DNA from 3 places in the Streptomyces sp. NPDC044063 genome. Region 2 is predicted to be linked to each of the others. Evidence: riboswitches for the same ligand, from Rfam matches in the RefSeq annotation. Region 2 holds a riboswitch; each other region holds the start of a gene.
The links. Region 2 has a riboswitch for cyclic di-AMP ahead of AC07BS_RS12130 (M23 family metallopeptidase). Riboswitches for the same ligand answer to the same signal wherever they lie in the genome.
Positions count from the first base shown of each region.

Region 1: it holds a riboswitch for cyclic di-AMP, as region 2 does, so the genes downstream of both, AC07BS_RS18725 (M23 family metallopeptidase) here and AC07BS_RS12130 (M23 family metallopeptidase) in region 2, are expected to answer to the same signal.
Region 3: it holds a riboswitch for cyclic di-AMP, as region 2 does, so the genes downstream of both, AC07BS_RS25955 (transglycosylase family protein) here and AC07BS_RS12130 (M23 family metallopeptidase) in region 2, are expected to answer to the same signal.

Region 1 is NZ_JBWKFM010000014.1:18,413-28,000, reverse strand. Features, by position in the region: gene AC07BS_RS18735 (DEAD/DEAH box helicase) at 1-1,085, shown strand, start outside; gene AC07BS_RS18730 (PP2C family protein-serine/threonine phosphatase) at 1,307-2,482, shown strand; cyclic di-AMP (ydaO/yuaA leader) riboswitch at 2,621-2,759, shown strand; gene AC07BS_RS18725 (M23 family metallopeptidase) at 2,771-4,099, shown strand; gene AC07BS_RS18720 (MFS transporter) at 4,227-5,741, shown strand; gene AC07BS_RS18715 (aldo/keto reductase) at 5,771-6,739, shown strand; gene AC07BS_RS18710 (hypothetical protein) at 6,751-7,059, opposite strand; gene AC07BS_RS18705 (very short patch repair endonuclease) at 7,192-7,626, opposite strand; gene AC07BS_RS18700 (PrsW family intramembrane metalloprotease) at 7,697-9,052, opposite strand; gene trmB (tRNA (guanosine(46)-N7)-methyltransferase TrmB) at 9,177-9,588, opposite strand, start outside.
Region 2 is NZ_JBWKFM010000007.1:183,592-193,179, forward strand. Features, by position in the region: gene AC07BS_RS12115 (DNA gyrase/topoisomerase IV subunit A) at 1-58, opposite strand, end outside; gene AC07BS_RS12120 (M16 family metallopeptidase) at 280-1,635, shown strand; gene AC07BS_RS12125 (M16 family metallopeptidase) at 1,674-3,041, shown strand; cyclic di-AMP (ydaO/yuaA leader) riboswitch at 3,288-3,442, shown strand; gene AC07BS_RS12130 (M23 family metallopeptidase) at 3,454-4,239, shown strand; gene AC07BS_RS12135 (GntR family transcriptional regulator) at 4,446-5,165, shown strand; gene AC07BS_RS12140 (HPr family phosphocarrier protein) at 5,318-5,599, opposite strand; gene AC07BS_RS12145 (bifunctional acetate--CoA ligase family protein/GNAT family N-acetyltransferase) at 5,754-8,528, shown strand; gene AC07BS_RS12150 (DUF5998 family protein) at 8,616-9,203, shown strand; gene AC07BS_RS12155 (alkaline phosphatase family protein) at 9,203-9,588, shown strand, end outside.
Region 3 is NZ_JBWKFM010000024.1:50,455-60,042, forward strand. Features, by position in the region: gene AC07BS_RS25935 (nucleoside triphosphate pyrophosphohydrolase) at 1-725, shown strand, start outside; gene AC07BS_RS25940 (DUF6479 family protein) at 786-1,217, shown strand; gene AC07BS_RS25945 (cytochrome P450 family protein) at 1,385-2,644, shown strand; gene AC07BS_RS25950 (transglycosylase family protein) at 2,831-3,826, shown strand; cyclic di-AMP (ydaO/yuaA leader) riboswitch at 4,099-4,283, shown strand; gene AC07BS_RS25955 (transglycosylase family protein) at 4,288-5,019, shown strand; gene eno (phosphopyruvate hydratase) at 5,281-6,561, shown strand; gene AC07BS_RS25965 (FtsB family cell division protein) at 6,681-7,151, shown strand; gene AC07BS_RS25970 (DUF501 domain-containing protein) at 7,231-7,767, shown strand; gene AC07BS_RS25975 (Ppx/GppA phosphatase family protein) at 7,764-8,705, shown strand; gene AC07BS_RS25980 (NAD(P)/FAD-dependent oxidoreductase) at 9,084-9,588, shown strand, end outside.

The DNA.
Region 1 (9,588 bases), on a different contig from region 2:
CCATCGGCCGCCAGGCCCAGACCCTCGCCCGTGGCGCGGAGGTCCTGGTCGCCACGCCCGGGCGGCTCGCGGACCTCATCCAGCGCGGCGAGTGCGAGCTCGGCGACGTGGCGATCACGGTCCTCGACGAGGCCGACCAGATGGCCGACATGGGCTTCCTGCCGCAGGTGACCCGGCTGCTCGACCAGGTCGCCCCGCAGGGCCAGCGGATGCTGTTCAGCGCGACGCTGGACCGCAACGTCGACCGTCTCGTGCGCCGCTTCCTCTCCGACCCGGTCACCCACTCCGTCGACCCGTCGGCGGGTGCGGTCGTCACGATGGAGCACCACCTGCTCCACGTGGCCGACGTGGACGCGAAGAAGGAGACCGTCACCTGGATCGCGGCGCGCGAGGGCCGCGTGATCATGTTCGTGGACACCAAGCGCGGCGCCGACCGGCTGGTCAAGCGGCTGCTCTCGGAGGGCGTACGGGCCGCCGCGCTGCACGGCGGCAAGAGCCAGCCGCAGCGCAACCGCGTGCTGGAGCAGTTCCGCACCGAGCAGGTCACCGCGCTGATCGCCACGAACGTGGCCGCGCGCGGCATCCACATCGACGGCCTGGACCTGGTCGTGAACATCGACCCGCCGGTCGACCACAAGGACTACCTCCACCGGGGCGGCCGCACGGCGCGCGCGGGCGAGTCGGGCACCGTCGTGACGCTGGTACTGCCCGAGGAGCGCCGCGAGATGAGCCGGATGATGGCCACCGCGAAGATCACGCCCCGGAAGGCCGACGTCCACGCCGAGGACGCCGAGCTCGCGCGCGTCACGGGCGCCCGCCGCCCCAGCGGTGTGCCGGTCGTCATCGCCCCGCCGCAGCAGCCGGCGCCGAAGGCCGCGCAGAAGCCGGCGCGGAAGCCGTCCTCCCGGAGGCCGTCCCAGAAGCAGCAGGGCCAGCGGCAGCAGGGTCAGCGGCAGCAGCAGGGTCAGGGGGCGGCGCGCGCCGAGGGCGCGTCGCGTCCCGCGCGCTCCGGCGGGTCCGCCCGCCGCCCGCGCCGTCGCGGCGGTGACGGGGCGGCGCGCGCCGACCGTCGTCCGGCGAACTGAACCACGGCGGGCCGAACCGCGCAGGGCCCTACGGCTGACGGGGGCCGCTGACGGGGCCGCTGACGAGGGCCGCTGACGGGGGCCGCTGACGAGGGCCGCTGACGGGGGCCGAGGGGCGGAGCACACCGCCCCTCGGCCCCCGTCCTCGTCGCGCCAGGTGTCCCCTCGATCGGCCCAACCCCGCTCGCCGGAGCGCCCCGCACCGGCGAGGGTGGGCCGAGATGCCCACTCAACCCGACACCCCTGCCGCGCGCGGTCTCCCGGCCCAGGTGCGCTGGCTGCCGGTCGCCATCATCGTGGCCGGTGTCCTCTTCGACGTCCTCACGCCTCCCCGGTACTCCTCGGCGCCCTTCTTCGCCTCGGCACCGCTCGTCGCGGCGTCCCTGCTGTCACCGAGCGCCACCCTGCTGGTCGCGCTCACCTCCCTGGCCGCCATGGTGGGCCTCACCGTGGGCCGCCAGGCCCCCGAGGCGGGCGAATCGGTGACCGAGGTGGTGACCGTGCTGACCGTCGGCGCCCTCGCCCTCGGCATCAACCACGTCCTCCACCACGGCGACCGGAAGCTGGCCTCCGTACGCGGCATCGCGGAGGCCGCCCAGCGTGCCGTGCTCCCCGCGCCCCCGGCCCGTATCGCCGGGCTGCGGGTCGCCGCGCGCTACGTGGCGGCGGAGGCCGACGCGCGCATCGGGGGCGACCTGTACGCCGTGCAGGACACCCCGTACGGCGTGCGCGTCATCGTCGGGGACGTCCGGGGCAAGGGGCTGGGCGCGGTGGAGGCGGTCGCGGTGCTGCTCGGCACGTTCCGCGAGGCCGCGGAGCAGGAGCGCACGCTGGAGGGGCTCGCCGTACGCCTGGAGCGCGCGTTGCAGCGGGAGGGCGTACGGAGGGCGAACCTCGACCAGAGCGAGGGCTTCACCACGGCCGTCCTCGCCGAGGTCCCGTCGGGCCCCGGCGTGCTCCGCATGATCAACCGGGGCCACCCGCCGCCTCTGCTGCTCTACCCCGGCGGCATGGTCGGCGAGGCCCACCCCGCCATGCCCGCCCTGCCGCTCGGCATGGGCGAGTTGGGCGTCTGGCCGGACCGGGTGGAGGAGTGGGACTTCCCGGCGGGTGCGACCCTGCTGCTGTTCACCGACGGGGTGACCGAGGCGCGGGACCCGAGCGGCACGTTCTACGAGCCCAGGAGGCGCCTGGCCGGCCGGCACTTCAAGAGCCCCGAGGCACTGTTGGACACCCTCGTCGCCGACGTCGCGCGGCATGCCGGGGGGCGGACGAACGACGACATGGCCCTGCTGGCCATCCGGCGCGGCGACGGCCGTCACCGCCCCGTCACGGTCACTCAGACGATCGACCAGGCCACACCCCGTATGATCCGCGTCCGGTCCGATAACGACTGACGAACGATCAGCTGGGACGTATGGCCACATCGCCCCAAGAGGCCTACGGATTCACGCTTTCGGCTTGGTTTCCGGCCGCCGTGTCTATTAACGTTCGATAACGCAGCGCGGTCCTTGAGCCGTCGCCAGGGGCGGCGCCGTGCGCCTTCGCCGAATCCCGTGGGTGGAACCGGGGAACCATCAACCTTTGGGGTGAATCGGGCCGTACGCCGGCCCGTAGGAGACCTTCCTGCTCCGAACCCGTCAGCTAACCCGGTAGGCGAGTCGGAAGGAAAGGAGTGCGCCCCGGTGGCGTCCAACAGGTCCGATCTGGACGGAAGTTCGCACGACGCGCACGGAGTGCCGTACGCGGCCTACGAGACGCACGAGCCCACATACGGGTACGCGTACGAGACCGGGCCCGCCCATGACCCGGCGTACGAGCCCGCCTACGAGCCGGCCTACGAGCCGGCCTACGGGACCGCTCCCGAGCCCGCCCACGAGCCCGTGAGCGCCGAGGGGCCCGGCGGCGAGTGGAACCCGTCCGAGGACTCCCTGGCGCCCCCGGCCCGCGGCAGACACCGCGTCGTCAAGCAGCGCGGCGGCACGATGGCCCGCAGCGGCGCCGTGCTCGGCGTGGGCATGATCGCGGCGGTGGGCGCCGGCGGCATGGCGAGTGCCCAGGACCGCCCGGCGGCCCCGATATCCGTGCCGGAACTGTCGAAGATCCCGGGCGTCGGCTCGTTGATCGGCGGCGACGAGGCCCGGACGACGGAGAACGCGGCGGCCCCGGCGGAGGCGAGCCCCGCCGGGCAGGCCGAGGCGGCGCCGGAGCCCGCGCACAGCGCGGCCGACGCCGGTGAGGCGCTGCGGGCGCGCATCCTCCTGCAGGCCGAGCGCCAGCAGGGCGCCGCGGAGGAGGAGGCCCGCGCGGCCGAGGAGCGGACGGCGGTCGAGGCGACGCGGAGGACGGCGGCGGAGAAGGCTGAGGCGCACCAGGTGCAGGTGGCCGCCCAGCACGCCCGGAGAGCCGGCGAGTCGCAGGGGGCGGCCGGGTCGGCAGGGTCGGACGAGTCGAGCGGGTCGGACGATTCGAGCGGGTCGGACGAGTCGGCGGCGGCCGGGAAGGCCGGGAAGGCGGGCGCGACGGCGTTCTCCCGGCGTGCGGAGAAGGCCGCGCACGGCGCACAGGAGTATGTCGCCGACCACGACTACGGACAGCGGGCCGACAGATCCCACCGTGGCGGGTACGTCCTCCCCGTCGCCTCGTACACCCTGACCGCGGGCTTCGGCCAGGCGGGCGACATGTGGTCCGCGCACCACACCGGCGAGGACTTCGCGGCGCCGACCGGCACCCCGGTGAAGGCGGTGGGCGGCGGCACCGTCACCCAGGCGGGCTGGGCGGGCGCGTACGGCTACCGGGTCGTGCTGACGCTCGATGACGGTACCGAGATCTGGTACTGCCACCTGTCGTCGATGGTGGTGACGTCGGGCAAGGTCGGGGCCGGCACGGTCATCGGCCGGGTGGGCGCCACCGGCAACGTCACCGGCGCGCATCTCCACCTGGAGGTGCGGCCGGACGGCGGCGCGCCGGTGGACCCGCTGACGTGGCTGCGGGGCAAGGGCCTGCGGCCGTAGGACGGGACGCGTAGGGCAGAGGCGCGTAGGGCTGGGGGCGCGCATTCCGTGCTCCGCGCCTGGCGCCTGAACGCGCGCTCCGCAAGCGCAGCGGTGCACCCGGGTAACAGACGCCCAATATCCCGATATGGGGAATGTTCTGTCGCCAATCGGGAAATCAGAGCATGTGACGACGCCCGCGACAACCATCACCACGTCGGTGCCTGCCCGCCTGGACCGTCTGCCCTGGTCCCGGTGGCACTGGACGGTGGTGATCGGTCTCGGCACGGTCTGGATCCTGGACGGCCTGGAAGTGACGATCGTCGGCAATATCGCCGGCCGTCTCTCCGAACAGGGCAGCGGCCTGTCCATCACCTCCGGTGGGGTGACCGGCCTGGCCGCCGCGCTCTATGTGGCGGGAGCGTGCTCGGGCGCTCTCTTCTTCGGCAGGCTGACGGACCTCTTCGGCCGTAAAAGGCTCTTCATGGTCACGCTCGCGGTCTATCTGGGCGCCACGGCGCTGACCGCGCTGTCGTACACCTCCTGGTGGTTCTTCGTCTTCCGCTTCGTGACGGGCTTCGGCATCGGAGGGGAGTACGCGGCCATCAACTCGGCCATCGACGAGCTGATCCCGGCCGCCTACCGCGGCCGGGTCGACCTGATCATCAACGGCAGCTTCTGGCTGGGAGCCATCGCGGGTTCCCTGCTGTCGATCCTCATGCTCGACACGAGCATCTTCCCCAAGAGCCTGGGCTGGCGGCTGACGTTCGCGATGGGCGTCGTCCTGGGACTGGTGATCCTGCTCGTCCGGCGCCAGGTGCCGGAGAGTCCGCGCTGGCTGTTCATCCATGGCCGGGCCGAGGAGGCCGAGCGGCTGGTGACGTCGATCGAGAAACGCGTCGCCGCCGAGAAGGGCACGGAGCTGCCGGCCCCCAAGGGCAGCATCACCATCCGCCAGCGCGAGAGCTTCGGCTTCCGGGACATCGCGCGCACGGTCTTCTCCGACTACCGGCGCCGGGCCATCCTGGGACTCGCCCTGTTCATCGGCCAGGCGTTCCTCTACAACGCCATCACCTTCGGCTTCGGCGCCATCCTCACCCGCTTCTTCGGCGTGTCGACGTCCCGCACCGGCTACTTCTTCGCGGTCATAGCGGTGGGCAACTTCCTGGGCCCGCTGCTCCTCGGCAAGCTGTTCGACACGCTGGGCCGGCGGATCATGATCTCCTCCACGTATCTGCTGGCGGGGGTCCTGCTCTTCGGTACGGCCGTGCTCTTCGGAGAGGGGCAGCTGAACGCCGTCACGCTCACCGCCTGCTGGGCCGTCGTGCTCTTCTTCGCCTCGGCCGGCGCGAGCAGCGCCTACCTCACGGTGTCCGAGATCTTCCCGATGGAGACCCGGGCCATGGCGATCGCCTTCTTCTACGCGGTCGGCACGGCGGCCGGCGGCATCAGCGGCCCCCTGCTCTTCGCCGCGCTGACGCAGAGCGGCGTCGTGAGCGACACGGTCCTGGCGTTCAGCATCGGCGCCTCGCTGATGTGCGCGGGCGGCGTGGTGGCCGCCTTCCTCGCCGTACGCGCCGAGGGCCGGTCCCTTGAGGACATCGCGGCACCCCTGTCCGTCCACCCTCCCGAGCCCCTGCCGGCGCCCGCGCCCGCGGAATAACAATCCCAGCAGGGGAGTTGCACCATCGCATGGCTGACACTCATCGCAACCACGGCACCACGGGCCACCGGGGCATCGGCGCCCTCTCCGTCCACCCGCTGGCCCTGGGCGGCAACGTCTTCGGCTGGACGGCGGACGAGAAGGAGTCCTTCGCCGTCCTCGACACGTACGCGGAGGCCGGCGGCAACTTCATCGACACCGCCGACGTCTACTCCGCCTGGGTCCCCGGCAACCAGGGAGGCGAGTCCGAGACCATCATCGGCAACTGGATGGCCGCCCGCGGCAACCGCGACGCCGTCGTCGTGGCCACCAAGGTCGGCCACGGCGTCCCGGCCCACCGCGGCCTGCGCCCCGAGGTGATCAAGACGGATGTGGAGGCCTCGCTGCGCCGGCTGCGCACGGACCGCATCGACCTCTACTACACCCATGTCGACGACGAGTCGGTGCCGGTGGAGGAGATCATCGGCGCGCTGGACGCGCTGGTGAAGGAGGGGAAGATCCGCGAGATCGGCGCCTCCAACATCACGGCCGAGCGGCTGCGGGCCTCCCTCGACTTCTCCGACCGGTCCGGCCTGGCCAAGTACGTGGCCATCCAGCCCCACTACAACCTGGTCTCCCGCGCCACCTACGAGGGCGAGCTGGCCACCGTCGCCGCGGAGCACGGCTTGGCCGCGATCCCCTACTTCGCGCTGGCCTCCGGCTTCCTCACCGGCAAGTACCGCCCGGGCACCGCGGTGGACAGCGCCCGGGCCGGCAGCGCCGGACAGCACCTGGAGTCCGAGCGCGGCCGGCGGGTCCTCGCTGCCCTGGACGAGGTGGCGACGGCCCACGACGCCGAGCTCGCCACCGTCGCCCTGGCCTGGCTGGCCGCCCGCCCCACGGTGGCCACCCCCCTGGCCAGCGCCCGCACGGTGGCCCAGCTCCCACCCTTGCTGGCGGTGGCGGACCTGAAACTGACGGCCCCCGACCTGACGAAGCTGACGGAGGCCTCGGCGTAACCGGGGCACGCCTAGGCGTCGTGGCGCGCCCGCTCCACCGCCCACGACGCCAGCGCGACGGCCCCGGCCACGCCGAACACGGACGGCCAGGCCCCCACCTTCTTGGCGAGCGGGTGCGACCCGGCGAACGCGGCGACGTACGCCCCGGTCAGCGCGGCGGCGGGCCCGGCCCCGGCGGTGTCCCTCCACCGCTTGGCGGCCACGGCCCCGGCGGCGGCGAGCACCACACCCCCAAGCGGCCGCTGCTTGGTCCACCGCGCGACCCCGTACCCCCCGACAAGCCCCCCGGCAGCCACAAGCGCCGCAGGAACCTTCTCCACCACTGCCGCCATTGCTGAACCTCCGCGTCAAGAGAACGCACGAATTGAACGAGCCGTCTCCCGAGCCTAACTCCGCACTTTTGGCGGGAGACGCCCGGCCGCAGGCCGCCCGACGGCACGGGACCTGAAAGATCAGAGGCCGGCTGTCCGTGCCGCGGTGACGGCGGCAGCGATGCTGGTTGCGACAATGGCGGGATCTTCGTGCTCCCAGAAGCGCAGGACTGTCCATCCGGAGTCGACCAACCAGTTCGTCGTCTCGCGGTCGCGGGCCATGTTGCGATCGAGCTTCTGGCGCCACCACTCGGCGTTCGCCTTGGGGCTGGTGGCGTGACTCGGGCAGCCGTGCCAGAAGCACCCGTCGAGGAACACTGCGATTTTCGGCCCGGGAAAAGCGATATCGATTGATCGACGGGGCATACCGGGGACCGGTCGATGCAGGCGATAGCGATATCCCGCGCTGTGGAGCGCGCGCCGAACGGCCAGCTCGGGGTTGGTGTCCCGGCTGGCTTGGCGACTCATACGGTCGGAAACGCCGGGCGAGGAGGGAGTGATGGACACACGACCCATTCTGCCGGTGGCGCTTCGTCGTCAACCGTCCTGCGGATGACGCGAGCGATTGTTCCCCGCTGTGCCAGGGTCAGTGCGGCCGGCCCGGGGGCTGGGGCTGGGAGCAGGTGGGGATTGGGGGTGGGGTGGTGGGGGGTGTCCAGCCTGTCCAGGGGGTGGGGGGCATCGGGGGTGCGAACGGGCGGGGCGTGCCTGCTATCGCTTGGGTCAGGGCCGGCTGCGCTGTTGCCCTGCGGTGCCAGAGGTGGTGGAGGAGTTCCTGTTCCCTGGCCGTGAAGTCGGGGTCCGGGGTGCCGCGGTGGGCACGGTGGCGGAGGAAGGCCAGCGAGGTGGCGAAGGATATGTACTCGGCGACCGCGCGGGCCGCCGCCGGGCCGCCGGTGCGGCGTGCCACGTCGCGGGCTATGCCGCGGGCGCGCAGCGAGGCGAGGGCGTAGGGCTCGGGCGGGGTGAGCCAGCCCGCGGCCTGGTAGGCGGGGAGGTGGGTCAGGACGGTGCGCAGCTCGTTCTGGCGGGACCAGATGGTCAGCCAGGTCAGGAGGCCGAAGACCGGGACCATGAAGAGGACGTAGACGGCCAGGAAGCCCAGTCCGCCCAGCGTGGCCGAGCCGTTCCACAGGCCGTGCAGGAGCATGGCCGTCAGCAGGGCGACGACCGGTACGAGGACGCGCAGGACGCGGCGGTTCGGGGCCAGCGTCGCCGCCAGGCCGAAGCCCAGGCCCGTCATCGAGGTGAAGAGCGGGTGCGCGAAGGGCGACATCAGCACGCGGATGAAGAACGTGGCCGCCGTCGTCGAGTGCAGTCCGGTGTAGCCGAAGCTCTGGTCGGACGCGAAGGCGTTGCCCAGGTAGAGGATGTTCTCCGTGAAGGCGAAGCCGGTCGCCGTGACGCCGGCGACGACCACGCCGTCGACGATGCCGTTGAAGTCCCGCCGCCGGAAGAGGTAGAGCAGGAGCACGGCCGCGGCCTTGCCGCTCTCCTCGACCACCGGTGCCACGAACGTGGCGCCCACGCTCGAGGCGTCGCCCCGCTCGGTGAAGTCGATCGTGGTGACCAGCCACTTCGTGGCGATGCCGTTCGCCAGCAGGGCGACCAGGGTGGCCGCGCAGGCGCCCCAGGCGAAGGCGAAGATCAGGTTCCGCCAGGGCTTGGGATCGACCCGGTCCATCCAGCGGAACGCGGCTATCAGCAGCGGTACGGGCAGCACGGCCAGGCCCAGGCCGACCAGGAAGCCTTCGGTACCGGTCTGCTCGCGCACCAGCGCGAGGATGATCAGGCCGCAGAGGGCGAGCAGCAGGAACAGCCCGCCCAGGCGTATCGCCCTGTTGTCCCAGAGGGTGTCCCACAGGGCCCGGCGGGGCTTGTAGTGGGCGTACTCCGCAGGTGGCGGGGGCTGCTGGTGGGGCGCGGTCGCGGGCTCATGCACGCGACGACCCTAACCAAGGCCCGACCCGGTCACCGACCGTTTTCCGGTCCGGTGGCCGCGCGGTCCGTACGCCTCAGTGGTCCGTACGCCTGAGCGGTCCGTACGCCTCAGCGGTCCGTACGCCTCAGCGGTCCGCGCGCCGGCGGAACAGCAGGTCGTGCACCACGTGCCCCTTGTCCAGGCCCTGACCCTCGAAGCGGGTCAGCGGACGGAACTCCGGGCGCGGGGCGTAGCCGCCGTCGGGCTGGGTGTTCTCGAAGTCCGGGCTGGCCGAGAGCACCTCCAGCATCTGCTCGGCGTACGGCTCCCAGTCCGTCGCGCAGTGCAGCAGCGCGCCGGGCGCCATGCGGGTGGCGGCGAGCGCCAGGAACTCCGGCTGGATCAGGCGGCGCTTGTGGTGGCGCTTCTTGGGCCAGGGGTCCGGGAAGTAGACGCGGATGCCGGCGAGGGCGTCGGGAACGAGCATCTCGCGCAGCAGGATGATCGCGTCGCCGTTGGCCACCCGGACGTTGGTCAGGCCCTGCTGCTCGGCGAGG
Region 2 (9,588 bases):
CGAGGATGCGCTCCTCGAAGTCTTCCGGCGGCGGGGTCTTCGTGCTGCGGCGGGCCATCGCGGCTGCTGCTCCTTCGATCGATTGCCGAGGCGGTCTGACGCCGACCATTGTGGACCGCGCCGCTGACAACCCCGACCGCGACCCGTCCGGGAGGGGTGGCCCGGCCCGGGAACTTCTCCGGATGTCGGTGCGCTTGCATACAGTGACAGCACTGTTCATCACGCGAGTCGTCGCGAGGCACCGCGGGATCTCAAGAGATCGAAGGGACGTACATGCCCATGGGTCACACGGCCACGCAACAGGCCGCCTCGGGCGGTCTGACAGCGACCGAGCACCGCCTGGCCAACGGCCTGCGGGTGGTCCTCTCCGAGGACCACCTGACCCCGGTGGCCGCGGTCTGCCTCTGGTACGACGTCGGCTCGCGCCACGAGGTCAAGGGCCGCACCGGCCTCGCCCACCTCTTCGAGCACCTGATGTTCCAGGGCTCCGCACAGGTCAAGGGCAATGGCCACTTCGAGCTGGTGCAGGGCGCCGGCGGCTCGCTGAACGGCACCACCAGCTTCGAGCGCACCAACTACTTCGAGACCATGCCCGCCCACCAGGTGGAGCTGGCCCTGTGGCTGGAAGCCGACCGGATGGGCTCGCTGCTCACCGCGCTCGACGACGAGTCCATGGAGAACCAGCGCGACGTCGTCAAGAACGAGCGCCGCCAGCGGTACGACAACGTGCCCTACGGCACCGCGTTCGAGAAGCTGACCGCCATGGCCTACCCCGACGGCCACCCGTACCACCACACGCCGATCGGCTCCATGGCCGACCTGGACGCGGCCTCCCTGGAGGACGCGCGCGCGTTCTTCCGCACGTACTACGCGCCCGGCAACGCCGTCCTGTCGGTCGTCGGCGACATCGACCCGGAGCGGACGCTCGCCTGGATCGAGAAGTACTTCGGCTCCATCCCCGCCCACGACGCCAAGCAGCCGCCGCGCGACGGCAGCCTGCCGGACACCATCGGCGGGCAGCTGCGCGAGGTCGTCCGCGAGGAGGTGCCCTCCCGCGCGCTGATGGCCGCCTACCGCCTGCCGCACGACGGCAGCCGGGAGGCGGACGCCGCCGACCTGGCGCTGACCATCCTCGGCGGCGGCGAGTCCTCCCGCCTCCACAACCGTCTGGTGCGCCACGACCGCTCCGCCGTCGCGGCCGGCTTCGGCCTGCTGCGCCTGGCCGGCGCCCCCTCCCTGGGCTGGCTGGACGTGAAGGCGTCCGGCGGCGTCGAGGTGGCCGGCATCGAGGCCGCCGTCGACGAGGAGCTCGCCCGCTTCGCCGTCGAGGGCCCCACCCCGCAGGAGATGGAGCGCGCCCAGGCGCAGCTGGAACGGGAGTGGCTGGACCGCCTGGCGACCGTCAGCGGCCGGGCCGACGAACTGTGCCGCTTCGCCGTGCTGTTCGGCGACCCGCAGCTGGCCCTGACCGCCGTGCAGCGCGTCCTGGAGATCACCCCCGAGGAGGTGCAGGAGGTCGCCAAGGCCCGGCTGCACCCCGACAACCGCGCGGTGCTGGTCTACGAGCCGACCACGCCCCGGACCGACGCCGACACCGCCGCCGGCGAGAACGACGAAGAGGAGACGGCTCAGTGAGCGACGCCGCCGCGGACACCCAGCAGCCCGCCCCGTCGATGGTGTTCCACCCCCGGCCCGAGCCGGGAGCGCCCACCCCCTGGGCCTTCCCGGCCCCGGAGCGGGGGCAGCTCTCCAACGGCCTGACCGTGCTGCGCTGTCACCGCCCGGGCCAGCAGGTGGTCGCCGTCGAGGTCAGCCTGGACGCCCCCCTGGACGCCGAGCCCGAGGGTCTCGACGGCGTGGCGACGATCATGGCGCGGGCCTTCTCCGAGGGCACCGACAAGCTCAGTGCCGAGGACTTCACCGCCGAGCTGGAGCGCTGCGGGGCCACCCTGGACGCCCACGCCGACCACCCGGGCGTGCGGCTGTCGCTGGAGGTCCCGGCCTCCCGGCTGCCCAAGGCCCTGGGCCTGCTGGCCGACGCCCTGCGCGCCCCGGCCTTCCCGGACAACGAGGTCGAGCGCCTGGTCGGCAACCGCCTGGACGAGATCCCGCACGAGCTCGCCAACCCCGCCCGCCGGGCGGCCATGGCGCTGTCCGCCGAGCTCTTCCCGGCCTCCTCCCGCATGTCCCGGCCCCGCCAGGGCACCCAGGAGACCGTCGAGCGCATCGACGCCGCCTCCGTGCGCGCCTTCTACGAGGCCCACGTCCGCCCGGCCACGGCGACCGCCGTCGTCGTCGGCGACTTCACCGGCGTCGACCTGGACCAGGCCCTCGCCGAGTCCCTCGGCGCCTGGACGGGCGCTCCCGCCGAGCCCCGGCCCGTCCCGGCCGTCACGGCCCACGACACCGGCCGTGTGGTGATCGTGGACCGTCCCGGCGCGGTCCAGACCCAGCTGCTCCTGGGCCGCACCGGCCCGGACCGGCACGCGAGCGTCTGGCCCGCCCAGGTGCTCGGCACGTACTGCCTGGGCGGCACGCTGACGTCCCGGCTGGACCGTGTGCTGCGCGAGGAGAAGGGCTACACCTACGGCGTCCGCGCCTTCGGCCAGGTCCTGCGTTCGGCGCCCGACGGCACGGGCACGGCGCTGCTGGCCATCAGCGGCTCCGTGGACACCCCGAACACCGGCCCGGCGCTGGCGGACCTGTGGACGGTGCTGCGCACCCTCGCGGCCGAGGGTCTGACCGAGGCCGAGCGGGACGTGGCGGTGCAGAACCTGGTGGGCGTCGCCCCGCTGAAGTACGAGACGGCCGCCGCCGTCGCGGGCACCCTGGCCGACCAGGTCGAGCAGCACCTGCCGGACGACTACCAGGCGCGGCTGTACGAACGCCTCGCCGACACCGGCACGGTGGAGGCCACGGCGGCCGTCGTGAGCGCCTTCCCGGCCGACCGGCTGATCACGGTCCTGGTCGGGGACGCCTCCGAGATCGCCGAGCCCGTCAGGGCGCTGGGTATCGGCGAGGTGACGGTCGTCCCGGCCTGATCCCTTGATCTGACGGGGCGTCAACCCTGCTGTCCGCCGCTCTCCCTGGGCCGGACATTGCCGGACATGTGAGACGCGTGGGCCCATCGGGGCCCACGCGTCTCCTTTATGCCCGTTTTCTCGCGGTGGTTGCATGTTGGTCGTGTGGCGTACGTCATAAAAGCCCGGTTCTGTTTGCCGTTCGAATCTGACGCCGATTAGCGTCAGGGCGGCAGTCCGTCAGATCGGAGCCGCAACCGCGGTCCCGGGCAGCCATCGCCGAGTCCCCGAGGCGCCAGCCGAAGGGAGCCGGGGACCCATCAGTCCCTGGGGTGAATCGGTTCCCTTTCACGAGGGCACCGTAGGAGACCTTCCTGCTCCGAACCCGTCAGCTAACCCGGTAGGCGAGAGGGAAGGAAAGGATCGCCCATCCATGGGGAAGCACCGCCGTCCGAGCCGAGCCGCGCGCGTCAGCGCCAATGTCGCGGGCATAGCCACCCTGACCGCCGCCGGTGTGGTCGCCGGCGTCGCCGCCCCGGCCTTCGCCGCCGGTGACGAGACCCGCGGCCCCGAGGACACCGGGCTGACCCAGGCCGTCGTCATGAGCGACGTCATGGCCGGCAACGTCGACGCCCAGGCCGAGACCCAGCGCAGCGCCGCCGACGAGGCCGCCGCCCGCCTGCAGGCCGAGGAGAGCGCTAAGAAGAAGGCCTCCGAGGCCAAGGAGCGCCACGCGGAGGCCGAGCGCAAGCTCAAGGAGGAGCGCGAGGCCAAGGAGCGTGCCGCGCGTGACGAGGAGCGCAAGCGCCTCGGCACCTACGTGAGCCCCCTCGACGGCTCCTACGTCTCCACCTCCTACAAGGCCTCCAGCGGCCTGTGGAGCTCCGGCAGCCACACCGGCATCGACTTCCACGCCGAGACCGGCAGCTCCGTCCACGCGGTCGCCGCCGGCACCATCGTCGAGGCCGGCTGGGGCGGCGCGTACGGCAACAACGTCGTCATCAAGCACAACGACGGCACCTACACGCAGTACGCCCACCTCTCCTCGATCGACGTCTCCGTCGGTCAGACGGTCACCCCGGGCCAGCAGATCGGCCTCTCCGGCGCCACCGGCAACGTCACCGGCCCGCACCTGCACTTCGAGGCCCGTACCGGCGCCACCTACGGCTCCGACATCGACCCCATCGCCTACCTCGCGGCGCACGGCGTCAACGTCTGACCCGCGACGCGCGCACCAGGCCCCGGCCCCACGGCCGGGGCCTTCTCGCGCTTCCGCCGGGGGTGCTGGCCAAAAAATATCCATGATTCACCGGCCCCATCGGAAATCACCGGGGATTGCCATAGAGTCGCTGAACGGATGTCAATGGGCCGACCCGCTCGGCCGATTAAGTCGTAAAGCGGAGGTGCAGCCATGCGGGGCCGTACGTGAACGGCGGTGGTGAAGCGGCGCACGAGGGCCGCCGCATTTCCGCGCACGCCGTGTGCACGGCGATTCGCGACGACATCGTCACCGGTGTTTTCCCGCCCGGCAGCCGGCTCATCGAGGAACTCCTCGCCCGCCGTTACGGCGTCTCCCGGGTGCCCGTCCGCGAGGCCCTGCGCACCCTCGCCTCCGAGGGCTTCGTCACCACCCGCCGGCACGCCGGGGCGTGCGTCGCCGAGCCCAGCGAGGAGGAGGCCGCGGACCTCCTCGACGTCCGTGCCCTGCTGGAGCCGCTGGCGGCCGCGCGGGCGGCCGAGCGGCGCACCGAGGCACACCTGAAGGTCCTGCGCGGCCTGGTCCGGCTCGGCCAGGAGCGGGCGCGCGCGGGCCGGACCGGCGAGCTGCGGCCGCTGGCCGACTGGTTCGACGAGACCCTCTCCCAGGCCTCCGGCAGCCCCAGCCTGGCCACGCTGCTCACCCAGCTGCGGCGCAAGATCGCCTGGGTGCACACGGCCGAGCCGCCGGCCCGGCCGGTGGAGGAGTGGGAGACGTGCGGCGCGCTCGTGGACGCCGTGGCCCGCGGCGACGCCGAGCGGGCCCGGGCCCACGCCGCCGTCCACGCGGGCCGGAATCCGGGTGAATTCCGGCTGCGCCGGGTGCCGGCGCCGCCCGGTCCGGGCCTGCCGAAACAATCCGTGAACACGGCCGGCGCACACCCTTAACAAGCGCCTGCTATTCCTGGGCGAATAACGGCGGGCGGGAATTGTGGCGGTCCCCGGCCGCCGCCGTACGACGACGGGGCCGCGGCGGTCCATGAGGAACGCCGCGGCCCCGTCGCATGCCCGCCGGACGGCGGGCCGGGTGATCCGAAGGATCAGACGGTCTCCGGGAGCTCCTCGAGCCCCTCGGCGACCAGCTTGGCCAGACGGTCGAGCGCGGCCTCGGCGCCCTCGGCCTCCGTGGCGAGGACGATCTCCTCGCCGCCCTGGGCGCCCAGGCCCAGCACCGCGAGCATGGAGGCGGCGTTGACGGGGTTGCCGCCCGCCTTCGCGATCGTCACGGGGACGCCGGCGGCGGTCGCCGCACGGACGAAGACCGACGCGGGCCGGGCGTGCAGGCCCTCGGCCCAGCCGACGTTCACTCGGCGCTCAACCATGGTGTTGCCCTTCGAATCGGGAGGAGTTGTCTAGACCATTGTTGCACGGGGTGCGCGGTGCCCCGGCGCCCTCCCGCGCCAGGGCCGTCCGGCCCCGGCACCGTGGGCCGCCCGCCACCTGAGGGACGCCGGTTCCCGGCCTTACGCTGTGCCCATGCACACGCCGCCCGAGCACGCCTACCCGGCACACTGGGAAGCCGATGTCGTCCTGCGCGACGGCGGCACCGCGCGGATCCGCCCCATCGCGCCCGACGACGCCCAGCGGCTGGTCAGCTTCTACGAACAGGTCTCGGACGAGTCCAAGTACTACCGCTTCTTCGCGCCCTACCCCCGTCTCTCCGACCGGGACGTGCACCGCTTCACCCACCACGACTACGTCGACCGGGTGGGCCTGGCGGCGACCGTCGGCGGCGAGTTCATCGCCACCGTCCGCTACGACCGCGTCGACGACCGCGGCATGCCCGCCTCGTCCCCCGCCGACGAGGCCGAGGTCGCCTTCCTCGTCCAGGACGCCCACCAGGGCCGCGGCGTCGCCTCCGCCCTCCTGGAGCACATCGCGGCCGTCGCCCGCGAACGCTCCATCCGGCGTTTCACCGCCGAGGTGCTGCCCGCCAACAGCAAGATGATCAAGGTCTTCACGGACGCGGGCTACACCCAGAAGCGCAGCTTCGAGGACGGCGTCGTCCGCCTCGAACTCGACCTCGAACCCACCGACGCCTCGCTCGCCGTGCAGCGCGCCCGCGAACGGCTCGCCGAGGCCCGCTCCGTCCAGCGCCTGCTCGCCCCCGGCTCCGTCGCCGTCGTCGGCACCGGACGCGGGCCGGGCGGCATGGGCCGCACCGTCCTGCGCAACATCCTCGCTGGAGGCTTCACCGGGCGCGTCCACGCGGTCAACCGCGCCTTCCCGGACTCCCTTTCCGCGCTGGAGCCGGAGGGCGTCCCCGCCCACCGCTCGGTGCGCGACATCGAGGAGCCCGTCGACCTCGCCGTGATCGCCGTCCCCGCCGACCAGGTGCCCGCCGTCGTCGCCGACTGCGGCGAGCGCGGCGTCCAGGGGCTCGTCGTCCTGTCCGCCGAGTACGCCGAGAGCGGGCCCGCCGGCCGCGACCGCCAGCGCGAGCTGGTCCGCCAGGCCCGCTCCCACGGCATGCGCGTCATCGGCCCCAACTCCTTCGGCCTGATCAACACCGCTGAGGGGGTCCGCCTCAACGCCTCCCTGGCGCCCGAGCTGCCCACCGCCGGGCGCGTCGGCCTCTTCAGCCAGTCCGGTGCCATCGGCATCGCCCTGCTGTCCGGCCTCCACCGACGCGCCGCCGGCCTGGTGGGCATCTCCACCTTCGTCTCCGCCGGCAACCGCGCCGACCTCTCCGGCAACGACTTCCTGCAGTACTGGCACGACGACCCCGACACCGACGTCGCCCTGATGTACCTGGAGTCGATCGGCAACCCGCGCAAGTTCGCCCGCCTCGCCCGCCGGACCTCCGCCCGCAAGCCGCTGGTCGTCGTCAAGGGCGCCCGGCACGGCGCCGCGGCCCCCGCCGGGCACGCCGTCCGCACCACCCGCATACCCGACGCGACCGTCTCCGACCTGCTCCGCCAGGCCGGCGTCATCCGCGTCGACACGGTCACCGAGCTGGCCGACACCGGCCTCCTGCTCGCCTCCCAGCCGCTGCCGGCCGGCCCCCGGGTGGCCATCCTCGGCAACTCCCAGTCGCTGTCCCTGCTGACCTACGACGCCTGCCTGACCGACGGGCTGCGCCCGCTGCTGCCCCGCGACCTGACCACCGCCGCCACCCCGGAGGACTTCCGCGCCGCCCTGGCCGAGGCGCTCGCCGACCGGGCCTGCGACGCCGTGGTCGTCACCGCCATCCCCTGGGTCGGCGACGCCTCCGCCGCCGAGCTCGCGGACGCCGTCCGCGCGGCGGTCGCCGGGGCCGTGCCGGACGCGCCCAAGCCCGTGGCCGTCGTCCACCTGGAGATCCCGGGCCTGGCCGAGGCCCTGGCCGCGCCACCGGAGCCCGACCCCGAGCAGGAACCCCCGGCCCCCGCCCCGGCCGTCCGCGTGCCCGCCTACCCCGCCGCCGAGCGGGCCGTACGGGCGCTGACCGAGGCCGTCCGCTACGCCCGCTGGCGGCGGCACGCGGCCGAGCCCGGGCGCGTACCGGAGTACGACGACATCGACGAGTCCGGCGCCGCCGCCGACATCGAGGTGCTCCTGAGGGCCCACAACGCCGGCCGGCGCGCCGTGACCCTCTCCGCCGCCGACACCCAGCGCCTCCTCGCCCGCTACGGCATCGCCGTGCTGCCCGCCCTGCCGGCGCCCGACCCCGACGGCGCGGTCGACGCCGCCCACCGGCTCGGCTTCCCCGTCGCCCTCAAGCCCACGGCCCCCCACCTGCGGCACCGCGCCGACCTGGGCGGAGTCCGCCTCGACCTCGGCGGCGAGACCGAACTGCGCCGGGCCTACGCCGAGTTGACCGAGCTGCTCGGCACGCCCGAGGAGCTCCGCCTGGTCGTGCAGTCCATGGCCCCGCGCGGCGTGGACACGGTCGTCCGGGCCGCCATCGACCCGGCGGCCGGCGCCGTGCTCTCCTTCGGGCTGGCCGGCGCCCCCTCCCTGCTGCTCGGCGACACCGCCCACCGGCTGATCCCGGTCGCCGACCGGGACGCCGCCGAACTGATCCGCTCGGTCCGCACCGCGCCCCTCCTCTTCGGCTGGCGCGGCTCCACCCCCGTGGACACCGCGGCCCTGGAGGAACTGCTGCTGCGGGTGTCCCGGCTGGTCGACGACCACCCCGAGGTGGTGGGCGCCGACCTGGAGCCCGTGATCGTCGCCCCGCACGGTGTTCATGTGCTCGGCGCCTCCCTGCGCCTCGCGCGCCCGCCCGCCCGCAGCGACCTGGGCCCGCGCAGCCTGCCCTCCTACTGACCCCGCCCCCGCGCCCCGGACCGCCGCGTCGCTCCGGCCGGGACGGCCCCGGCAGCGGGACCCCGTACGCCCCGTAGGATGGGACGTATGGCGAAGACCGGTACGACGACCCAGGGGCTGCGCGCGGCGATCGAGCGCAGCGGCTACTACCCGGCCCTCGTGGCCGAGGCGGTGGAGGCCGCCGTGGGCGGGGAGCCGGTCGTCTCGTACCTGGTCCACCAGGAGACGACGTTCGACTCCAACGAGGTGCGCCGCCACGTCACGGTGCTGGTCCTCACCGGCACCCGATTCATCGTCAGCCACACCGACGAGCAGGCCGCGGACGGCACGTCGCCGTCCCCCTACGCCACCACCTCCACCGAGTCGGTGAAGCTGGAGCGCATCTCCTCGGTGGTGCTCAGCCGCGTCGTGGCCAACCCCGAGGCGTACACCCCGGGCACCCTGCCCCGCGAGGTCGTCCTCACCATCGGCTGGGGCGCGGTGTCCCGCATCGACCTGGAGCCCGCCGCCTGCGGCGACCCCAACTGCGACGCCGACCACGGCTACACCGGCTCCTCCACGGCCGACGACCTGAGCCTGCGCGTCAGCGAGGCGGGCGACGGTCCGGACACCGTCCGCCAGGCCCTCGCCTTCGCCCAGTCGCTCTCCGAGGCCACCGCGGCGACCGCCCGCTGATGTCACATCCCGCCTTCACCGGTTCCGCCTGGCCCGAGCCGGCCCCGCTCGACCCCCGCCACGCCCCGCTGCCCCGCTACGGCACCGGGTCCCTCGCCGACCTGCTGCCCACCGTCGCGGCCGGCCTGGGCGTCCCCGGCATGGCGAGCGGCCTGGAGCTGGCGCCGGCCGACCGGGTCTGCGTCTTCCTGATCGACGGCCTGGGCTGGGAGCTGCTGCGCGCCCACCCCGAGGAGGCGCCGTTCCTCCACTCGCTGCTGCCGTCGTCCATGAACGGCACCGGCGGGCCGCTCACCGCGGGCTTCCCCTCCACCACCGCGACCTCCCTGGCCTCGGTGGGCACGGGCCTGCCGCCCGGCGCCCACGGCCTGGCCGGCTACACCGT
Region 3 (9,588 bases), on a different contig from region 2:
AGTCGGCGCTGACCGACGGCCTGGCCCGGCTGGCCGGCTCGGGACGGGAGCGGATGCCGGCGCTGGAGCTGCTGCCCGGCTCGTACGACCTGCCGGGCGCCCGGCTGCTGGACCTCGTCCAGGTCATGGACCGCATCCGCGCCGCCTGCCCGTGGAGCGCCATCCGCACCCACGAGGACCTGGCCAAATACGGCCTGGAGGAGATGTACGAGCTCCTGGAGGCCATCGAGACGGGCGACCGGGAGGCGCTGCGGGAGGAGCTCGGCGACGTGCTGCTCCAGGTGGTCTTCCACGCCCGGATCGCGCAGGACGACCCGGACGAGCCGTTCTCGGTCGACGACGTCGCCGGCACGATCGTCGACAAGCTCGTCCACCGCCACCCCCACGTCTTCGGCGAGGAGAGCGCGGCGACGCCCGAGGAGGTCAGGGCGCACTGGATGAGCGCCAAGGCCGCCGAGAAGGGCCGCGAGTCCGTGACCGAGGGCGTTCCGCTCGGCCAGCCGGCCCTGGCGCTGGCCGCGAAGCTGGCCTCCCGGGTGCGCGGCGGCGGCCTGCCCGTCGCCACGCCGGCCGGCGAAGGCGTCGGGTACGAGCTGCTGGCGCTGGCCGTACGGGCGGAGGCGGCCGGCACGGACCCGGAGACCGCGCTGCGGGCCGCGGCGCGTACGTACCGGGACGCGATCCGCGCGGCGGAGGCCGAGACCTCCGGCCGGACGGACGGGTGACGGACACCCGTTCGGCCCAGCGGCGGTCTTGACGGGGCCGTCGCCGGGTACCCGCATCCCATGCGCACTCAGCACATGGACATCGCCCTGCCCCCCTGGGTCGGCGGCTTCGCCCCCTTCATCGTGGGGCTGTGCGTCGTCGCCCTGCTGCTCCTCGCCTTCGTGTACGGGCAGCGGTGGCGCGACCGGGAGCCCCCACCACCGAGCCAGCCGCAGCGCCGGCAGGGGGCCTGGCAGACGCCCCCGGAGCACAGCGCCGGCCCCAGCTCGCCCGACCACGGGCCCGGCCACGACGACGACGAGGAGGCGATCGGCTACGTCACCGAGCACCGCGAGTCGGACACCCTCCAGACGGAGGCCAACGGCGAGCGCGTCCTCCCGCACGAGATCAACAACCCGGGCAGCCATCCCGAGGAGCCGTCCGAGGAGCGCAAGAAATGGAGCCCGGGCAGCAGCGGCTCCTTCGGCAGCGGCGGCAGCAGCCACACCTGAGCGCTCCGCGGGAGGCGCCACGGCGGGGCGTCGATCAGCCGCGGCGCCGTCGTGGCTGGTCGCGCGGTTCCCCGCGCCCCTTCGGGCGCTGCCGCCGGGGGAGCGCCGGGAGCTCGCGACGTTCCGCCGGACAGGCCCCGGGGCCGCCCTTGGGTAGCGTCGGGGGCGTGCACGAGAACCGTACGCCCCCTGCCCCGCCCCTGTTCACCTGGGAATTCGCCACCGATCCGTACCCCGCGTACGCCTGGCTGCGCGAGCACTCCCCCGTCCACCGCACACAGCTGCCCAGCGGCGTCGAGGCGTGGCTGGTGACGCGGTACGCCGACGCCCGGCAGGCGCTCGCCGACCAGCGGCTGTCGAAGAACCCCGTGCACCACTCCGAGAGCGCCCACGGCAAGGGCAAGGTCGGCATCCCCGGCGAGCGCAGCGCCAATCTCATGACACACCTGCTCAACATCGACCCGCCGGACCACACCCGGCTGCGCCGGCTGGTCTCCAAGGCGTTCACCCCGCGCCGGGTCGCGGAGTTCGCGCCCCGGGTCCAGGAGCTGACCGACCGGCTCATCGACGGCTTCGGGGAGAAGGGGGAGGCGGACCTCATCCACGAGTTCGCCTTCCCGCTCCCCATCTACGCGATCTGCGACATGCTGGGCGTCCCGCGCGAGGACCAGGACGACTTCCGGGACTGGGCCGGCATGATGATCCGGCACGGCGGCGGGCCGCGCGGCGGAGTGGCCCGCTCGGTGAAGAAGATGCGCGGCTACCTCACGGAACTGATCCACCGCAAGCGGGAGGATCCGGGCGAGGACCTCATCTCGGGACTGATCCGGGCGAGCGACCACGGCGAGCACCTCACCGAGGACGAGGCCGCGGCGATGGCCTTCATCCTGCTCTTCGCCGGCTTCGAGACGACCGTCAACCTCATCGGCAACGGCATGTACGCCCTCCTCCGCCACCCCGCCCAGCGGGAGCGCCTCCAGCGCGCGCTGGCCGAGGGCGACGAGGGCCTGCTCGCCACCGGCGTCGAGGAACTCCTGCGCTACGACGGGCCGGTGGAGCTCGCCACCTGGCGGTTCGCCACCCGGGAGCTGACCCTCGGCGGGCAGCGGATCGCCGAGGGCGACCCCGTGCTCGTCGTGCTGGCGGCCGCCGACCGCGACCCCGAGCGGTTCGCCGATCCGGACACCCTCGACCTGGCCCGCCGCGACAACCAGCACCTGGGTTACGGGCACGGCATCCACTACTGCCTCGGCGCGCCGCTCGCCCGCCTGGAGGGGCAGGTCGCCCTCGCGACCCTGCTGCGCCGGCTGCCCGATCTGAGACTGGCCGCGGAGCCGGAGGATCTGCGGTGGCGCGGGGGCCTCATCATGCGTGGACTCCGCACGCTGCCCGTGGAGTTCACCCCCACCGGCCGGATGGATGGCTAACCCAAGCACCTTCCCCACGAGGCACGGTCGAAACGTGTGACCTCAACGTGACCTCCGCTACACCGGCTTGTGACTCCCCGGAGGCGTCGCTATCTTCGACGACCATCATCAGCCGCCGCACGAGAGGCCGAACACATGCGCTCAGGGAACGGTAGACATCGCCGCCCCCGCCAGGTACCCGCCATCGTGGTCGCGGCGGGGGTGACGGGCGCGAGCATCGCCATGCCGCTGCTCGCCGCCACCGGCGCCTCCGCCGCGGACGCGGACACCTGGGACCACGTGGCCCAGTGCGAGAGCGGCGGCACCTGGAGCGCCAACGCCGGCAACGGCTACTTCGGCGGACTCCAGCTCACCCAGGAGGCCTGGGAGCAGAACGGCGGCATCGACTACGCGCCGCGCCCCGACCTCGCCAGCCGCTCCCAGCAGATCGCCGTGGCCGACCGGATGCTCCAGGAGCAGGGCCCCGACGCCTTCCGGGGCTGCGCGGACAGCGCCGGGCTGAGCAAGGAGGCGCCGGCGGCCGACGTCAACCCCGGCGGCCTGGACCGGGCGCCCGAGCCCGAGGGGTCGCACAAGCCGGGGCACGAGCGTCCCGTGCCGTCCACGCCCGCGCACGAGTCCGGCAAGCCGTCCACGCCCGGCTCGGACGACAAGCACCCGGCGCCCGACACGTCGAAGACGCCCGGCACGGGCACCCCGTCGACCGGTACGCCCGGCGACGGCAACGGCAAGCACCGCAAGGACCCGTCCACCGACCCGTCGGGCACTCCGTCCGGCACTCCGTCAGGAACCCCCTCGGGCACGCCGTCGGGCACCCCGTCCGGCAGCCCCTCGGGCACGCCCGCGCCCGGCACGTCGCCCTCCGGCACGCCCGCCGACGGCGCCACCCCGTCCGCCGGCCCGTCCGCCGGCGCGGACACGGACCCGGGGGCGGGCACCGGCCGGCACCGGGCCGAGCCGTCGCGCTCCGGCGACGACGACCGCGCCTCGCGCGGCGACGCCCGGACGACCCCGGGCGGCCCGTCCGGCTACACCGTGCGGCCCGGTGACAACCTGTCGGAGATCGCCCAGCAGAACGCGGTCGACGGCGGCTGGAAGACGATCTATCAGAAGAACGCGAAGGTGGTCGGCTCCGACCCGGACGTCATCCAGCCCGGTCAGCGGCTCGACATCCGGAAGTAGCGCGGGGGTTCGGGCGGCGGAACGGGGCGAATGTCCGTTCCAGTCGAAAGTGAGACATGGGTCTCGTTCCGCTACGCCCGGAATCTCCCCGTCCGTTGCTCGAAACCCTTCTCCCACCTGCGGAAATGATCCTCTCTCAGTGGTCATAACAAGCAACTGTGGCTGAAAAGAGGGGTTTGAACCTGTCGGCCGCCTGTGTTTAACGTCGTCACCGCTCGCCATCGCGAGCACCTCGGTCGCCACGCCGAATCCTGCCGGCGGCCGGGGGAGTCGTCGCGCAAGCGCCGTAGGCAGGAGCGGGGGAACCACGGTAAGGCGCCGGAACGGCACGACGGCCAACGGCCGGAGGACCGGAACGGCTTGGGGTGAAGCCCCGGTGCGCGCCAGCGGACCGGGCCGGGCGAACTCACTAGCCCGAACCCGACAGCTCACCTCGTAGGCGTCGGTGAGGAAACCGACTTATGTCCAAGGGCAAGCACCGCCGTCCGTCCAAGGCCGTCCGGGTCGCCACCCTCGCCGGTGTCGCCGGTGTGGCCGTCGCCGCCCCGCTGATGGCCGCGACCTCCGCCAGCGCCGCCTCCGTCCAGGCCTGGGACAAGGTCGCCAATTGCGAGGCCGGTGGCAACTGGTCGATCAACACCGGCAACGGCTACTTCGGTGGCCTGCAGTTCTCGAAGTCCTCGTGGGACGCGGCGGGCGGCGGCAAGTACGCCTCGTACCCCCACCAGGCCAGCAAGGCCCAGCAGATCGCCGTCGCGGAGCGGCTGCTGGCCCTTCAGGGCCCGGGCGCCTGGCCCCGCTGCGGCGTCGGCCTGAGCAAGGGCGGCCCGGCCCCCGACATCGACGTCTCCGGCGGCTCCTCGAAGTCCAAGCCGTCGAAGTCCACCGGCGACCGCGACACCTCCACCAAGACCCACGCCGACCGTGGCCAGCGCCCGTCCGGCAAGCACGCCAAGCCGTCGCAGGGCACCGAGACCCCGTCCACGGGCAAGCAGACCCCGGGCAAGCACGCCAAGACCCCGACCTTCAAGAAGGGCGACGGCGAGTACGAGGTCAAGCAGGGCGACACCCTGGGCTCGATCGCCACGGCCAAGAAGGTCAAGGGCGGCTGGGAGAAGCTCTACGAGCTCAACAAGAAGATCATCGACGATGCCGATGTGATCTACCCGGGCCAGATGCTGCACCTCGGCTGAGCACGCCCGCACTCGTCCGACGGACCGCCCCGCTCCGATGCGCCTTCCCCCCCGAGCCGCATCGGGGCGGGGCTCCGCCGTTTCCGCCCGCCGGGCCGGCGCGAAGTCCCGTCCTCGTTGAGCGAACACACCGACGATTCATCCGGTGATCTCGGCTTTTGTGCCAATTTTCGGTCCGGTGATCGGTCCAAGGGCGGGCGCAGCCCCCGGCGCCCGTTAGGCTCGTGTCGCAGAACTCCAGCACACACGAAGGAGACCCTCGTGCCGTCCATCGACGTCGTCGTAGCTCGCGAGATCCTCGACTCGCGAGGCAACCCCACGGTCGAGGTCGAGGTCGGCCTCGACGACGGCTCCACGGGCCGTGCCGCCGTGCCGTCCGGCGCCTCCACCGGTGCCTTCGAGGCCATCGAGCTGCGTGACGGCGACCCCAAGCGTTACCTGGGCAAGGGTGTCGAGAAGGCCGTCCTGGCCGTCATCGAGCAGATCGGCCCGGAGCTCGTCGGCTACGACGCCACCGAGCAGCGCCTGATCGACCAGGCCATGTTCGACCTGGACGCCACCGACAACAAGGGCTCGCTCGGCGCCAACGCCATCCTGGGCGTCTCCCTGGCCGTCGCGCACGCCGCCTCCGAGGCGTCCGACCTGCCGCTCTTCCGCTACCTCGGCGGCCCGAACGCGCACCTGCTGCCCGTTCCGATGATGAACATCCTGAACGGCGGCTCGCACGCCGACTCCAACGTGGACATCCAGGAGTTCATGATCGCGCCGATCGGCGCGGAGTCCTTCTCCGAGGCCCTGCGCTGGGGCGCCGAGGTCTACCACACCCTCAAGAAGGTGCTGAAGACCAAGGGCCTGTCCACCGGTCTCGGCGACGAGGGCGGCTTCGCCCCGAACCTGGAGTCCAACCGCGCGGCCCTCGACCTCATCCTCGAGGCCATCAAGGAGGCCGGCTACACCCCCGGCCAGGACATCGCGCTGGCGCTCGACGTCGCCGCCTCCGAGTTCTACAAGGACGGCGTCTACACCTTCGAGGGCAAGGACCGCTCCGCCGCCGAGATGACCGAGTACTACGCCGAGCTCGTCGAGGCGTACCCGCTCGTCTCCATCGAGGACCCGCTGTTCGAGGACGACTGGGCCGGCTGGAACACCATCACCGAGAAGCTCGGCGACAAGGTCCAGATCGTCGGCGACGACCTGTTCGTCACCAACCCCGAGCGCCTGGCCCGCGGCATCGAGGAGGGCTCCGCCAACGCCCTGCTCGTCAAGGTGAACCAGATCGGCTCGCTGACCGAGACCCTGGACGCCGTCGAGATGGCCCAGCGCAACGGCTTCAAGTGCATGATGTCCCACCGCTCCGGCGAGACCGAGGACGTCACCATCGCCGACCTCGCCGTCGCCGTGAACTGCGGTCAGATCAAGACCGGCGCCCCGGCCCGCTCGGACCGCGTCGCCAAGTACAACCAGCTGCTGCGCATCGAGGAGATCCTCGACGACGCCGCGGTCTACGCCGGTCGCAGCGCGTTCCCGCGCTTCAAGGGCTGACCGTCCGGCGGGTTGAGCCTTAACGGCTGAGCTCTCGCCAGTCTCCGTACGTCCCCGGCCGCGGTCCCGTACCGTGTCCGGGGACGTACGTTCGTAGCGGACTCTCCAGGGGAGGCGACGTGGGCGCGGACCGGTTCTCCACCGCGACCAGGCTCAAGGCGCTCGGTACGGCGCTCGTGCAGGGCCCCGCCGCGGCGCGGGTCTACCGGGCGCGGCCGCCGCGGCGCAGCCGGCTCACGGGCCGGGCCGCGCTGCTGGCCCTCGTCGTCTGCTCCATCGTCGTCGCCCTCGCCTACCCGATGCGCCAGTGGGTCACCCAGCGTTCGGACATCGCCGACCAGCGGCGCCAGACGGAGCACACCCGCGAGCAGGTGAAGCTGCTGCGCGACGAGAAGGCCCGCCTGGAGGACCCCGCGTACATCGAGCAGCAGGCGCGCGAGCACCTCCACTACCTCCGCCCCGGCGAGACCGGCTACAGCGTGGTGGGCGGCGGCGGGACCACCCGGCCGCCCCGGGACCGGGGCACGGCCGACCGGCCCTGGTACAGCAACCTCTGGGAGGACGTGGACTCCGCCGACGGGCAGCGCTGACCGGCCCCGTCCTCCCCGCCCGGTCCTCCACCGGGCATCCCAGACCCCAGACCGAGCAACACCGAGTACGAGCGAGCACATGGACACCCCTCCGCCTCAGACCGAGTCCACCGAGCCGACCGCCGCGGACATCGCCGCGTTCAAGGAGCAGCTGGGGCGGCCGCCGCGCGGCCTGCGCTCCATCGCTCACCGCTGCCCGTGCGGCAACCCCGACGTCGTCGAGACCGCGCCGCGGCTGGAGGACGGCACCCCGTTCCCGACCCTCTACTACCTGACGTGCCCGCGCGCCGCGTCCGCCATCGGGACCCTGGAGGGTTCCGGGCTGATGAAGGAGATGCAGGACCGGCTGGCGACCGACCCCGAGCTCGCCGCCGCCTACCGTGCCGCGCACGAGGACTACATCCGGCGCCGGGACGCGATCGAGGTGCTGGAGGGCTTCCCGAGCGCCGGCGGTATGCCGGACCGGGTCAAGTGCCTCCACGTGCTCGTCGGCCACTCGCTGGTCGCGGGGCCGGGCGTGAACCCCTTCGGCGACGAGGCGCTGGCGCTGCTGCCCGAGTGGTGGAGCAAGGGCCCGTGCGTGACCCCGTGCGCCGGTGAGGAGGGGTGCGCGTGACGCGCGTCGCCGCCGTCGACTGCGGGACGAACTCCATCCGGCTGCTCATCGCCGACGCCGACCCGGCGACCGGCGAGCTCAAGGAGCTCGACCGCCGGATGACGATCGTCCGGCTGGGCCAGGGCGTGGACCGCACGGGCCGCTTCGCGCCGGAGGCGCTGGAGCGGACGTTCGCCGCGTGCCGGGAGTACGCCGAGGTGATCAGGGCGCACGGTGCCGAGCGGGTGCGCTTCGTGGCGACGTCCGCGTCCCGCGACGTGTCCAACCGCGAGGAGTTCGTGCGCGGCGTGGTGGACACCCTGGGCGTGGAGCCCGAGGTGATCAGCGGGGACCAGGAGGCGGAGTTCTCCTTCACCGGCGCCACCCGTGAGCTGACCGGCCGGGACGACCTGGCCCGGCCGTATCTGGTGGTGGACATCGGCGGCGGCTCCACGGAGTTCGTGGTCGGCGACGCCCATGTGCGGGCCGCGCGCAGCGTCGACGTGGGCTGCGTACGGATGACGGAACGTCATCTCGTCGTGGACGGCGAGGTGACGGACCCGCCGTCGGCCGAGCAGATCGCCGCGATACGTGCCGACGTCGAGGCCGCGCTGGACCTGGCCGCGGAGACCGTCCCGCTGGGCGAGGCCCGCACCCTGGTCGGCCTGGCCGGCTCGGTCACCACGGTCGCGGCGATCGCGCTCGGTCTGGACGAGTACGACTCGGCGGCCATCCACCACTCCCGGATCTCCTACGAGCGGGTCCGCGAGATCACCGAGCGGCTGCTGGGCTCCACCCACGCCGAGCGCGCCGCGATGACCGTGATGCACCCCGGCCGGGTCGACGTCATCGCCGCCGGGGCGCTCGTCCTGCGCTCCGTGATGGAGCGCTGCGGGGCCCACGAGGTGGTCGTCAGCGAGCACGACATCCTCGACGGGATCGCCTGGAGCGTCGCCTGAGGGGCCTCGGGAACCGCCCTGGGAGTGGTCCGCCGAGGAATGTTCGTGAAATCCTTCACATGAAAAAGCGGTCCTAGGACCCCGGAAGGAGGCCTTCTGGCCCCCTTCCGGGGCCCTGTGGCCCCTCGCGGCCGGAAACCGTGTGGTTTCCGCCGTCTTAAAGAAACGCTTATGCGGAACCCCGCCGGAACGTGGTCCAGTCGCCGCCGGCGTCGCAAGGCCAGTTCAGCGGGGGTGATCAACGCCCGGCGGGGTCAGGTGGTTCCACCACGGGCCTATGGCGTCGGTCACGGGGGCGGCGGAGTGTAGCAGACCCCCCTCGGGCTCTTGTGAAGGGGCTCACGAGCACCCCTGTGTGGAGTGCTGGATACTCGAACCATGAGCACCACGGAGCGTCCACGGATCCTCGTAGTAGGCGGTGGGTACGTCGGCCTGTACGCGGCACGCCGCATCCTCAAGAAGATGCGCTACGGCGAGGCGACCGTCACGGTCGTCGACCCGCGCTCGTACATGACGTACCAGCCCTTCCTTCCTGAAGCAGCCGCCGGCAGCATCTCGCCGCGCCACGTCGTGGTGCCGCTGCGCCGCGTCCTGCCCAAGGCGGAGGTTCTCACCGGCCGTGTCACCACGATCGACCAGGACCGCAAGGTTGCCACGATCGCGCCGCTCGTCGGCGAGGCCTACGAGCTGCCTTTCGACTACCTGGTGATCGCGCTCGGCGCCGTCTCCCGTACCTTCCCGATCCCCGGCCTCGCCGAGAACGGCATCGGCATGAAGGGCATCGAGGAGTCCATCGGCCTGCGCAACCACGTTCTCGAGCAGCTCGACAAGGCCGACTCGACGAAGGACGAGGAGATCCGCCGCAAGGCGCTGACCTTCGTCT